One region of the Bacillus kalamii genome, then DNA from elsewhere that is predicted to be linked to it. Evidence: a T-box and tRNA genes for the amino acid it is inferred to sense, from the RefSeq annotation. Region 1 holds a T-box; the other holds one or more tRNA genes.
What was found. The T-box of region 1 lies ahead of thrS (threonine--tRNA ligase). A T-box ahead of a tRNA ligase gene usually reads a tRNA of that ligase, here a tRNA-Thr.

Region 1 (6,276 bases):
GAAATGGATAAAAAAGCGGCTGTGACGCTCGTATTGGGGATCATGTCCATTTTACTGCCTTATTTTGGCGTTGTTCCGGGAATCTATGGAGCGTTGAATGCGAGAAGAGGATTGCGAGAATGGGAATATGCCGAGAAACGGGAGAATAGGGGCGTCCTAATTGCGGCGTGGATATGCAGTGGCTGTGGTGTTGGATTGCAAGCCATCTTATGGGCCCTTTTCGTAAATGGCATGTAAGCATTTGAGGATAGGAAGTAGCGGTCGAAGGAGGAGTCGGTTTTGAGAAGAGGTTGGGTGATTGGCGATAAATACTTTTTGGTGTTTTCAGTCATACTTTCTGCTTCTTCAGTTGCCATTTTAGCAGCGGGCGGCAAGGAGCAGCCGAATGGCAGTCAGTTCATATGGGCATCTATGCTGGTTGTTACCCTTCTCATGCTGTTAACACTGCACATAAAAAAACGGAGAATATGTGAAACCATTTCTTCCAGCTTATTAAGCATAGTAGCATAATTATTTGTTAGAAATCATATGGCGGAAAGTGGGATAGGATGGGCGATAGAATGTTTATAGATATTTTCGAAGAAATTATTGATATTATGCATCATGATTATGCAGGGGCTAAAGATAAACAGGGATGGGACCACCCGGAGGAGTACAGACAGAAAATAAAGCGGCTAGATGGTTCAACAGAAAGGGAGTCGGAATTGTTTTGTAAACTGGTGAAGGAGTATTTGCTGGATTTTAAGGATCAACATTTATCATTCCATCACGTGAAAGCTGCCTCTCGGACTTACTGCGGTTTCAAGACGAGAAGGTATCAGAATGCCCTCTATATAACGGAGTCTATAAGTGAAAAAAATTTTCAGGCAGGCGATAAAATAACCGCATTGGATGGGGAAGGAATTAGCGAGCTGGCCATCCGGCATAAAAAGGATCTCTATGGAGAAGCCGAGGAAAGGCAGAACTGGAGTGATATTTTGAAGCTGTACAATGAAGCTACTGTGGAGAAGCCGGATGGGCATGCCCGAAAGCAGGCGTTGAAAAAATACCCCGTTGTCCCCTATTCTCCCCAATATAGTGCAGAAAAGCTGGATAACGGCATTGTAAAGATGACATTGACGGACTTCGACAATGCCGATGCCATCCGAAAGCTGATAGGCGAAGTAGAACCACTGCTTTGTTCATCCCGTGTGTTGATTATGGATGTCCGCATTAATTACGGAGGAGCCGATTCTGCCTTTCTTGGATTGCTGCCCTTTATTTTTCCGGTGGGAGTGACAACCATTATTCCGGACGACCTCTATCCAATGGAAATGAATTATACAAAGAGAAATGTAGAATTAAGAAGCAAAGAGTTCCTTGAGTTTATCCAAATAACCGAAGATAAGGGTAGTGTGGATTTTTTCAACCACTGCCTTAGAGAAATGCAGGCTAATAAAGGAAAGGGATTTCAGAAATATGTACACCAGCGTTCTGGGCAATCCATCGATATACAGGGAAGGAAGAACCCGGAACAAATTTTCATTCTTTCGGATGTGGCCTGCGGCAGTTCCGGCGATTCTTTTGTTGATGTATGCAAATTATCGAAGAAAGTGACTGTAGTAGGAAGGGCTACTGCCGGTTTGAATGACTATGCAAATTTAGCGGAACAAACATGGAAGGAAGAATTCAAATTGCAGTATGCGACATCCAGAATGATGTCCGTTGATAAAGGGGAGGGTATGCAAGGCAAAGGAATTGTCCCCCATGTCCATATTCCATGGAAGCCGGAGCATATAGGAACAGACGTAGATTTACTGTATTGCCTTGAAGCTGCCGATAGTAGCAAAGTCTGTAAATAATCCCGATTGAAACCGTCCTTTTTCCTTCTAAAACAGAAGAATGTCCATATACATGTATAGAACATGTGTAAGGGGGGGTACGGTTGGTATCAATCAGTTTTGATTCCGCCCATGAAGCGGAACTATTTTTGCATATATGTCAATATGATTCCGGCAATGAGAGATTGCTTTCACATATGTCCCGCAATGCAGGCAATACAGTTGTGGGGTTGGAACAGCAAAGCGGCTTGGATGCTCTGGTCCCGCTAAAGAGAGTTTTCTTTATATACATACAAAAAGAGTGGCTGCCATTGTGGCTGGATCGGATTGTAAAAGAATCCTTTTATTATAAAGAGCAGGATGAATGTGACCAGATAATAGAAATCGCGGGCATGATGATGATGATGGAGAATGAGCAGACGACTGCCTTTTGGGGGCGTCTCCAGCAGAATTTAGAAGAAGGCCTGTCATCTATACTGGAAAGGGGGGTCCCCTTTTCGTTTTCAGCATTTCTCGCTTTCAGGGAAAAAAGAATTCTCCAAGAGCTTATGTATTTTGTAGAGACGGCCATCGATGAGTATAAAATGGAACAGGAATACCTTAATTTTATCCATACATTGCGCGGGTATATGCATTCTGTCTCGCCTAAATTGCCCCGGCTTCACGTTGTGCACAAGGAACATTTTATGTTCTATAATGATTCATTGCAGGAATTGAACAGGGCTGATTTGGTCCGCTATACGGACAGGCGCCTGTTTTCGGATTATCCTATGTACATCGATTCGAATGTGCTGGCTCCGCTTATATCAATTGCTCCAGAAATTCTGTCGGTATACAGTGATGAGGAAAACCATCCCATTTTAATGACTGTCCGACGGATCTTTGAAGAAAGGGTTGAGATATTGCCGCTCAGCGAGTTTGGAAAAAATGCCAATTTTCAGAACATAGCAGACGAAAAGTAACAAACCTCTCTTGCTTTTATAAACATAACAAACTATAATGATGTACATACGAACGTACCATACGTAAAAGTAATGATGAGGACACGAATAAATTGCAAACGGTTTTTAGAGAGGGAAGCGTGCGCTGGGAGCTTCCTATTCCGGGGGATTTATTTACCACCTCTAAACTTCAGTTGTGAACGCATTCCTTGTATGTAGCGACTGACGGCAGCTGCCGTTATCAGCTTCTAAAGTGTTATCCGGCAAACGGCTGGATAAAACATGGGTGGAACCGCGGGTTAATAATAATTATATCAGCTCGTCCCTGTATTATACAGGGGCGGGCTTTTTTGCTTGGCCTGCGAGCCCCCTGAATCAATGTTATATATAACGCTTAGACAGGCTTTATTCAGCCATCAAAGTCCAAGCATACAATAAAAGGAGGAACACATATTATGTCTGAAATGCTAAAAATCACATTCCCAGATGGATCTGTCAAGGAGTTTGGGCAAGGTACTACAACAGAAGAAATCGCTGCCTCCATTTCACCGGGCTTAAAGAAAAAAGCTCTAGCAGGCAAGGTCAACGGACAAATGTATGACTTGAAACGCTCTATCCTTGAGGATGCTTCTATTGAAATCATCACTCCGGATTCAGAAGAGGCGCTTGAAATTCTTCGCCATAGTACTGCGCATCTGATGGCCCAGGCTGTGAAAAGAATGTACGGAAAAGACAATGTGAAACTGGGAGTCGGCCCTGTCATTGAAGGAGGCTTCTACTACGATATCGATGTAGACCAGCCAATTTCTACAGAAGACCTTCCTGCCATTGAAAAAGAAATGAAAAAAATCATAAACGAAAATATTGAAATCGTTCGTAAAGAAGTCACACGCGACGAAGCGCTTGAACTGTTCAAGGATGACGAATATAAAGTTGAACTGATCGGCGCCATACCTGCCGATGAAAAAGTCACTGTGTATGAACAAGGCGATTTCATTGACCTTTGCCGTGGCGTTCACGTGCCTTCTACCGGAAAATTGAAAGAATTCAAGCTATTGAGCGTGGCTGGTGCCTACTGGAGAGGCAACAGCGATAATAAAATGCTTCAGCGCATTTACGGCACAGCTTTCTTCAAAAAAGAAGATTTAGCGGAACATCTGCGTTTATTGGAAGAAGCTAAAGAACGCGACCACCGTAAAATCGGCAAAGAATTAAACTTGTTCACTTCTTCGCAAAAAGTAGGCCAAGGGATGCCGATGTGGCTTCCTAAGGGTGCGACAATCCGCCGTGTGATTGAACGCTATATTGTGGATAAAGAACAGCGCCTTGGCTATGACCATGTGTACACACCGGTTATCGGAAGCGTTGATTTATATAAAACTTCAGGACATTGGGACCACTACCAAGAAGATATGTTCCCGGTAATGGAAATGGAAAATGAACAATTGGTCCTTCGCCCAATGAATTGCCCGCACCATATGATGGTGTACAAAAATGATATCCATAGCTATCGCGAATTGCCGATCCGTATCGCTGAGCTTGGCATGATGCACCGATATGAAATGAGCGGAGCGCTATCCGGCCTGCAGCGCGTACGTGCAATGACACTGAATGATGCCCACATCTTTGTCCGTCCGGATCAAATCCAGGATGAGTTCAAACGTGTGGTACAGCTTGTGCAAGCCGTATACAAAGATTTTAATATCAATGATTATTCCTTCCGCCTATCCTACCGCGATCCGGAAGACACTGAAAAGTATTTCGATGACGATGAAATGTGGGAAAAAGCACAAAGTATGCTTAAACAGGCAATGGATGACCTTGGCTTGGATTACTTTGAAGCAGAAGGGGAAGCTGCATTCTATGGCCCTAAAGTGGACATTCAAGTCAAAACAGCGCTTGGTAAAGAAGAAACACTTTCTACAGTACAACTGGACTTCCTGCTTCCTGAAAGATTTGACCTTACTTATGTAGGTGAAGACGGCAAGCCTCATCGCCCTGTTGTTATCCACCGTGGAGTTGTATCCACTATGGAGCGTTTTGTTGCATTCCTAATTGAAGAATATAAAGGTGCGTTCCCGACTTGGTTGGCTCCTGTCCAAGTGCAAGTCATTCCGGTGTCGCCTGATGTTCATTTAGATTACGCGAAGCAAGTGCGCGAACAATTACAGGCTGAAGGACTTCGTGTCGACCTAGACCAACGGAATGAGAAAATCGGCTATAAAATCCGTGAAGCACAAATGCAAAAGATTCCATACATGCTGGTTGTCGGCGATAAAGAAGTGGAAGAAAATGCGGTCAATGTCCGTAAGTATGGCGAGCAAAAATCAGAAACAGTGCCATTTGAAGAGTTCAAGAACATGATTACAGCAGAGGTATCACGTTAAACAACTAAATAATATTTAAAAAGCTATTGCAAAAAAGACGCAGCTTTGATAATATAAGTTTTGTTGTTAAGACAGTTGTTTTGTGTTTGACATACAGGACATTCTGTGTTATATTTCTAAGGTATGAAATTGAATACTTCTTTGAGAAAAGAAGGAGCACCCGCTTCTCACCTGCTAACGCTAAAACAGCAGTTTACAGGTTATTGGTTTTCTATTTGACAATTGTCTTATTAGTGATCATACGTGTGGGTGCATCAGCATCCACACTTTTTTAATGCGGTTATGTTCTTCGTCAACTTAAACGAATGTATTCGGAAATAAACCTTGGAGGTGGCTAACTATTAGTAAAGACATGATGGTAAACGAGGGCATCCGTGCCCGCGAAGTTCGTCTCATTGACCAAAACGGTGAACAATTGGGCATTAAGACAAAATTCGAAGCTCTGGATATTGCCGCTCGTGTAAATCTTGATGTAGTGCTAGTTGCTCCAAACGCAAAACCTCCTGTAGCCCGTATTATGGACTACGGAAAATACCGTTTTGAGCTACAAAAGAAAGAAAAAGAAGCGCGAAAAAATCAAAAAATCATCAGTTTGAAAGAGGTTCGCTTGAGCCCGACAATTGATGAGCATGACTTTAATACAAAGCTTCGCAATGCTCATAAGTTCCTTGAAAAAGGAGATAAAGTGAAAGCATCTATTCGCTTTAAAGGTCGTGCGATTACTCATAAAGAAATCGGACAGCGCGTATTGGACCGCTTCTCTGCAGAGTGCAAAGAATTGGCTACTGTAGAACAAGCTCCTAAAATGGACGGACGCAGCATGTTCTTAATCTTAGCACCCAAAAACGAAAAGTAATTTTTAGATTGTAATGAGGAGGAAATCCGTATGCCTAAAATGAAAACTCACCGCGGATCTGCAAAGCGTTTCAAAAAAACTGGATCTGGTAAGCTTAAGCGTTCAAACGCATATACTAGCCACTTATTTGCAAACAAATCTACAAAGCAAAAACGTAAACTTCGTAAAGCTAGTCTTGTAAGCGCAGGCGATTACAAACGTATTCGTCATATGTTAGACAATCTTAAGTAATTAATCGTTCGCATCGATTTATATAGGAGGGAAATACATGC
Region 2 (6,276 bases), 1.3 Mb from region 1:
CATTTCCCCCATAAATAGCGCCCAATTTTTGGCCTTCTTCACCAGCCATGAATTTCAGGAATTCCCATGCTTCTTTAGGATGTTTGGAATTTTTATTGATTCCTGCCTGCCAGCCTCCCAATGCAGCTGCAGAACCGCTATCACCCGCAGGAAGTGGAGCGACTCCTACCTTGTCGACAATCTTTGATTTTTCCTTATCATTCGCGCTTGCGAATTCATATGGCCAGTTACGGACGAAAGCTGCTTGGCCTTCAATATATGCCTGGTCAGTTTCTGTTTCAGCAAACACAGTTACGTTTTGCGGAACAAAGTCAGACTTAGCTATTTCAACAAGTTTTTTCAGCCCTTTAATCGTTTGCGGGGAATCTACGACCACATTGCCATTTTCATCAATGACTTTTCCCCCATATGAAGCAATGAATTCAATTGCGTTACAAACAAGCCCTTCATATTGTTTGGCTTGCATGGCATAACCAAATTTGGTTCCGCCCTGGCCTTTTGTGGCTTTGGCCATTTTGATCAAGTCATCCCATGTTTTAGGCACTTCGTCCTCTTTGATTAAATCTTTCCGATAGAATAATAATCCCGCATCAATAAACTTTGGCAACGCCCATTGCTTGCCATTAAATTGCGATGCCGAAAGTGCTCCCTTATTGTATTCGTTTAAATCGATGCCGTCCTTCTCAATAAACCGGTCCAATGGCAGAACATAGCCGGCCTGGGCAAATTCAGCGGGCCATATGACATCCATATCGATCACATCAATTTCGGACGATTTGGCGTTGAACGCGGTCACATACGCATCATGCTGTTGTCCAGTATCGGCTGGCATCTCCTTAAATTTCACTTTTATATTTGGGTGTGCTTTCTCAAACGCTTTAACCGTCTCTTCTGTTCCTTTCGTTACATCTTTCCCGCGGGAATACACAATAGTGACCTTCTTGTCTTTGTTGTCTGCCTTATCTACGGTTTCACTTTCCTTCGAACTGCAGGCTCCCAGCATGAGAGAAAATGCCAAAGCGCCAGTTAATATGATTCTTTTCTTCATTGTAAAATCCCCTTTACCGTTTTTTGAAAGCATTTCCGGCTTACAAAGCCGGACGGCCAATCGGTCATGCTTATGCATTGTAGGTCAGGTTGATTTTCTTATGATGAATTCCAATGGAAGCTGTATATCCATATCTTCTTTTTCAAGTTTTTGATCCAGTGCTTTCAACATGGTCTTCATTGCTGTCATCCCAATTAATTCAGAAGGCTGGCGGATGGTTGTTAAAGCAGGCTCTACCACGGAAGCAATCTGTTGATCATCAAAACCGACTACACTCAAATGTTCGGGAACACCAATTCCATGTTGTTTTGCTTCAAGGATGATCCCAGCGGCAACTTGGTCGCTGCCGGTAAAATAAGCTGTCGGAGGTTCTGCCATTGCTCTGCCTAAATGGAAAACCTTTTTCCCATCATTCAAATCCAAGATTCCTTGGAATGTGTATGCGATATCCATCATGATGCCGGCTTCCTGTAAAGCGTAGGCATAGCCATTGTATCTGTCTCTCGTTAGCGGCGTTGGCTGGTCGCCTGAGCAATACCCAATCTTTCTATGCCCGTTTTCAATAAGGTGGCGCGTTCCGATATATGCCCCCTCGAACTGATTGAGCCTGACTAACGGAACTTGTTCCTGGAATTGATATTCATTGCATAGCACCAACGGGCCATATGCATGGTAGGGAGACAGTTTGCTCCATTCGTTTTCAAATGAGGTCAGGATGATTCCATCCACTTGTTTTGATTTGAGATAGTTCATGTATGTCATTTCTTTTTGTTTATCATATTGAGTATGGCATGTAAGAATGAAGTATCCGTTTTCCGTAGCGATTTTATCGATTCCCTCCAATAAATAGGCGAAGAATGGATTTGTCAGCTTTGGGACAAGTACGGCAATTGTGTAGGTTTTTTGATTGCGAAGTTTTTGTGCGGATGCATTCGGTACATAATTCAATTTCCGAATGGCTTCTTGGACAGCTTTTTTCTTTTCTTCCGATACATAAGGATGGTTATTGATGACACGAGAAATGGTGGCTCTTGAAAGCCCGGTCAATTTAGCGACATCGGCTAGCGTTGCCAGAACATCCCCTCCTTTAAAAGTCGAACGAAATCATGAAATCGATTTCACAACATGGATTAACTGAAGTATATGCGTTTTTGAAAGCGATTACAACATTTTTAGTTAAATTTTCTGAAAAATGTAAAAAGACCCAATGAATGGGCCTTTTTACATGATGCTGAAAGACAGATTTGAACTGTCGACCTATCGCTTACGAGGCGATTGCTCTACCACTGAGCTATTTCAGCAAGTATTTAGTTGTCTTAATGACAAGTATATTTTACTCCTGTTTCTTAAGCCTTGTAAAGAGATCCGCTTATTCATTCACTAAATGTTAACTATTTTAAGTGAATTGCCTAAATTAAGAACAGTTGCCATAAAGCTCCTTTTAAAAGGCAGAATAAATGTGAGAAAATAAAGTATACTCATGGAAAGGATGATTCTGTTGGATAAAAGCAGACAAAGGATGGAAGCGCTAACATCTTCTTTTTTGGGCTATTGTATAGGGGATGCGTTAGGACTGCCTTTTGAATTTAAACAAAGAGGCCAATTTGGTCCAGTTCAGAAGATGGAAGGCTTCGGAACTCATAACCAGCCTCCAGGAACTTGGTCCGATGATACGTCTATGACCATGTGCACCGCTGAATGCCTATGCGATGGCTATCATGCTGACATAATTACACAGTCATTTTTAGACTGGTTCTACGAAGGAAAATGGACACATAATAAAAAGCGTCCTTTTTTCATTAGCCATACTACCTATAAAGTTTTATCCAAGTTAAAATATGACCAGACTCTTCTAGACGCTGGTGAGATGCACCCCTTCAGCAATGGCAACGCATCGTTGATGAGGATTTTGCCTGTTGCTTTTTTTGTGGATTCTTTCCCCTTAGAAGAAAGACTTCGCATGGTAGGAGAAGTTTCAGCCATTACCCACGCCCATCCAAGGTCGATCATAGCCTGCTCCATTTATAGTGAACTCGTGAAGGCATTATGGGAAGGTTCCACCATGACAGAGGCATTGGCTACGATGAGAGGACATATATTGGATTATTATGAACACACAGATTATAAAGCTGAATTGCCTTATTTTGAACGGATTTTACATACAGATTTATCTTCATGCACACAGAAAGAAATCAAGAGCAGCGCCTATGTGGTGGATACTTTGGAAGCTTGTTTCTGGTGCCTTTTGACTACTGGCTCCTTTCGTGAAGCATTGATAGCGGCTGTAGAATTGGGAGAAGATACCGATACAATCGCGGCACTAACAGGCGGTTTGGCCGGAATTCTATACGGAGGCTCGCAGATTCCAGAAGATTGGCTGTCCACGATCCCTAGAAAAGACGAAATATTGGAAGTTGCCGCCGCTCTCTATCACCGATGCGAACAAAACAAGTATCAACTAATTTAGCCTTCCTGCATCGTCTATGTCCATACGAAATAAGAGATCGAGGCAACTTGCTCTCGATCTCTTGTATTCATTCGGATAATTCTATCTCCAGCTATTTCTTACATATTTTGTTTCAATACTGTTTTTTTACGGTAAAACACCAACACTGCTATCACAAGAGCTGTTATACATGCGGGTATGAAAAAGGCGCTATATTTAATAAAATAGCTTTCAACTATACTCCATTGATCGCCGAACACATTTCCTAAAATGATAAAAGTAGTTGCCCAGACTGCTGCACCAGAAAAAGCAAACAGTGAAAACTTCCTGAAAGAATACCCATGGATAGCCGCTAAATAGGCGGTTACATGCCGCACTCCAGGTATAAAAAAACCGAGAAATATGAAATAGGATCCCAATTTTGAAAAAAGCCTGCCAGAAAGGTGTAGCCTCTTTTCCGTAATATGAAATGTGGGACCGAATTTTTTAATAAAGGGCAAACCAAGCTTCCGCCCTAAAAAATAACTGAGGGAAATACCGCACATCGCAGCAAAAACAGCAACAAGCAATGCCGGCAAGAGCAAGAGATGCCCCTGATAAATAGTATACCCTACATAAGTTAATAGGATTTCATCAGGTATAGGCAATCCGATGATCCCGCCGACCAATGCAATAACAATTCCGAAATAGGCAAAATGTTCGATCAAATATTGTACGTTTAAGCTCAATATAGCAGCACTTCCCTTTAACATAAATAAACTGAAAATGTTCGTTTTCTGATTCGATGCTCTTACTACCACAATACCATTTTTTTCGACAATATCAAAATGATTTCAAGATTAGTTTGCATAATGTAATTATGGTTAATTAATTATTGAGTGGGTTATTCTCAAGGACATGGCGTATTTCTCGATCTTCAACATGTGTATAAATTTGCGTAGTCGATACGCTTGCATGCCCTAAAATATACTGCAGGCTCCGGATATCCGCACCATTTCTGTAAAGGAGTGTAGCCGATGTATGCCGCAGTTTATGCGGTGTCAGCTTCTCTTTTCCTAACCCAGAACGGTCATTGATAGATGCAACAATCCTCTCCACATTCCTTCTCGATATTCTTGTCTTTTTTTGCGAAAGGAAAAGAGCCTTTTCATCTTCTGTACCCTTGAGTGCTTCTCTCTCATTCTGGATATATTGGTCCAACGCCTGCCTGCATGCCTTATTAAGAAAGATGGTCCGTTCTTTATTCCCTTTCCCGATAATATGGATGGCATCTCCTTGGATGGATTGAAGATTCAATTGGCATAGCTCCGATACACGAAGCCCCATATTAAGTAAAAAAGTGACCATACAAAAATCGCGGTAATAATGCTTCCCACTTTTGATGCCTCCCATAAAGGTATGTGTTTCCTCTAAATTCATATAGATGGGGGTCCTTTTCCCAATTTGCGGGCTTTCAAGCTCCTCAGCTGGATTGATGTCCAATAGGCGCCTTTTTCCGGTAACGTATTTAAAGAAAGAACGGATAGAAGCTACTTTTCTCGCACGGCTATGCGCGCTATTCCCTCGGACGGTTTCACAATATTCAAGAAAAGCGTAACAATCCTCCAATGTCACTTCCTTTAAAAGATCTGCTGTCATTGTATGTATCGGCGTAACTTCCACTATATCCGTTGTTATATCCAGTATGTCCTCATTTTGAGTGGCGCAAAAGTACCGAAAAAATAAAATAAGGTCATATTGGTATTCACGTCTTGTCCTTGGAGATTTTCCTTTAATCGTCGTCAAATAGATCAAAAAATCTTTTAGCAATTTAGGCATCTTCACATCCATGTATATTCTCCCCTTAAAGGCTTAAATTCTCCTTAAATTGTAGCATAAAACGTCGCCAAATTGTTATTTTGCGACGTTATTTACAATCTAGCTAATTTTTATCCATTTTAAGGGAATTATCCATCTGGATTGTATCGTACAATCTGATGTAAATGTCATTTATTAGGTTGCTTGAGAAACGCTCTCAGACGAAACGAATTAAAGATAGATGGGCATCTACCCTTTTCAATGCAAAATAAAAAAGCCCCTTTTTAGAGGGCTTTTCGCATTTAGTTTACATAATTTTTTTATAGTAAATTATACTTCTTAAGCATATCCAAAATATCTCCAGGCTCTTTAAAGACAAAATCCGGATGATAGCCTTCTTTTGTTTTAGATCCCCAATATGCTAAACCGAATTGGGCGCCTGCATTTTTAGCGCATTGATTATCATAAATGCTGTCCCCGATATATATGGCTTCTTGCCCCGAAGCACCCAGCTTTTCTAGACATAACAGCAAGGGTTCCGGATGAGGCTTATGGTGGGCTGTATCTTCCACTACCACCGCTATATCGAAATGGCTGCTAACTGGCATCTTGGAAAATTGTGTGTCATAATCATATCTGGTCTTGGATGTGACGATTCCAATATTCAAATCCGATTGGGCAATTGCAGCAATAACCCCTTCAAGACCTTTAAAGACTTCTGACTGTCGAGTGAATTGTCGTTCTTTTTCACTCCATTTTGCATGGACATTATCAATATCTTGAATGTTTAGTTTCCGCAACGATTCTTTACCTGGTATACCCAAGGCAAAGCGCAAATCCGCCAATTCGTATTCCATGCCTTCTTCTTTTAAAGTCGCTTGCAGTGATTTTAATATAGCCGTTTCATTATCGATAATAGTGCCGTCAATATCAAAAATAATACTAGTTAACATAATCGTTAGCTCCTCTCCTCTTTACAAATGAT

Region 2: it has a tRNA-Thr gene. The T-box ahead of thrS (threonine--tRNA ligase) is inferred to sense a tRNA for this amino acid. The anticodon was not compared.

What each region holds. Positions count from the first base shown of each region.
Region 1 covers NZ_JBDFMI010000001.1:552,024-558,299, forward strand. The annotation lists gene ABC357_RS02840 (hypothetical protein) at 4-237, shown strand; gene ABC357_RS02845 (hypothetical protein) at 280-510, shown strand; gene ABC357_RS02850 (S41 family peptidase) at 561-1,841, shown strand; gene ytxC (sporulation protein YtxC) at 1,925-2,782, shown strand; T-box leader at 2,846-3,091, shown strand; gene thrS (threonine--tRNA ligase) at 3,217-5,148, shown strand; ribosomal protein L20 leader region at 5,291-5,427, shown strand; gene infC (translation initiation factor IF-3) at 5,501-6,004, shown strand; gene rpmI (50S ribosomal protein L35) at 6,035-6,235, shown strand; gene rplT (50S ribosomal protein L20) at 6,273-6,276, shown strand, end outside.
Region 2 covers NZ_JBDFMI010000001.1:1,835,667-1,841,942, forward strand. The annotation lists gene ABC357_RS09195 (ABC transporter substrate-binding protein) at 1-1,048, opposite strand, end outside; gene ABC357_RS09200 (LacI family DNA-binding transcriptional regulator) at 1,133-2,122, opposite strand; tRNA gene ABC357_RS09205 (tRNA-Thr) at 2,278-2,349, opposite strand; gene ABC357_RS09210 (ADP-ribosylglycohydrolase family protein) at 2,547-3,515, shown strand; gene ABC357_RS09215 (DedA family protein) at 3,614-4,222, opposite strand; gene ABC357_RS09220 (tyrosine recombinase XerC) at 4,362-5,324, opposite strand; gene ABC357_RS09225 (HAD family hydrolase) at 5,612-6,244, opposite strand; gene ABC357_RS09230 (DeoR/GlpR family DNA-binding transcription regulator) at 6,266-6,276, opposite strand, start outside.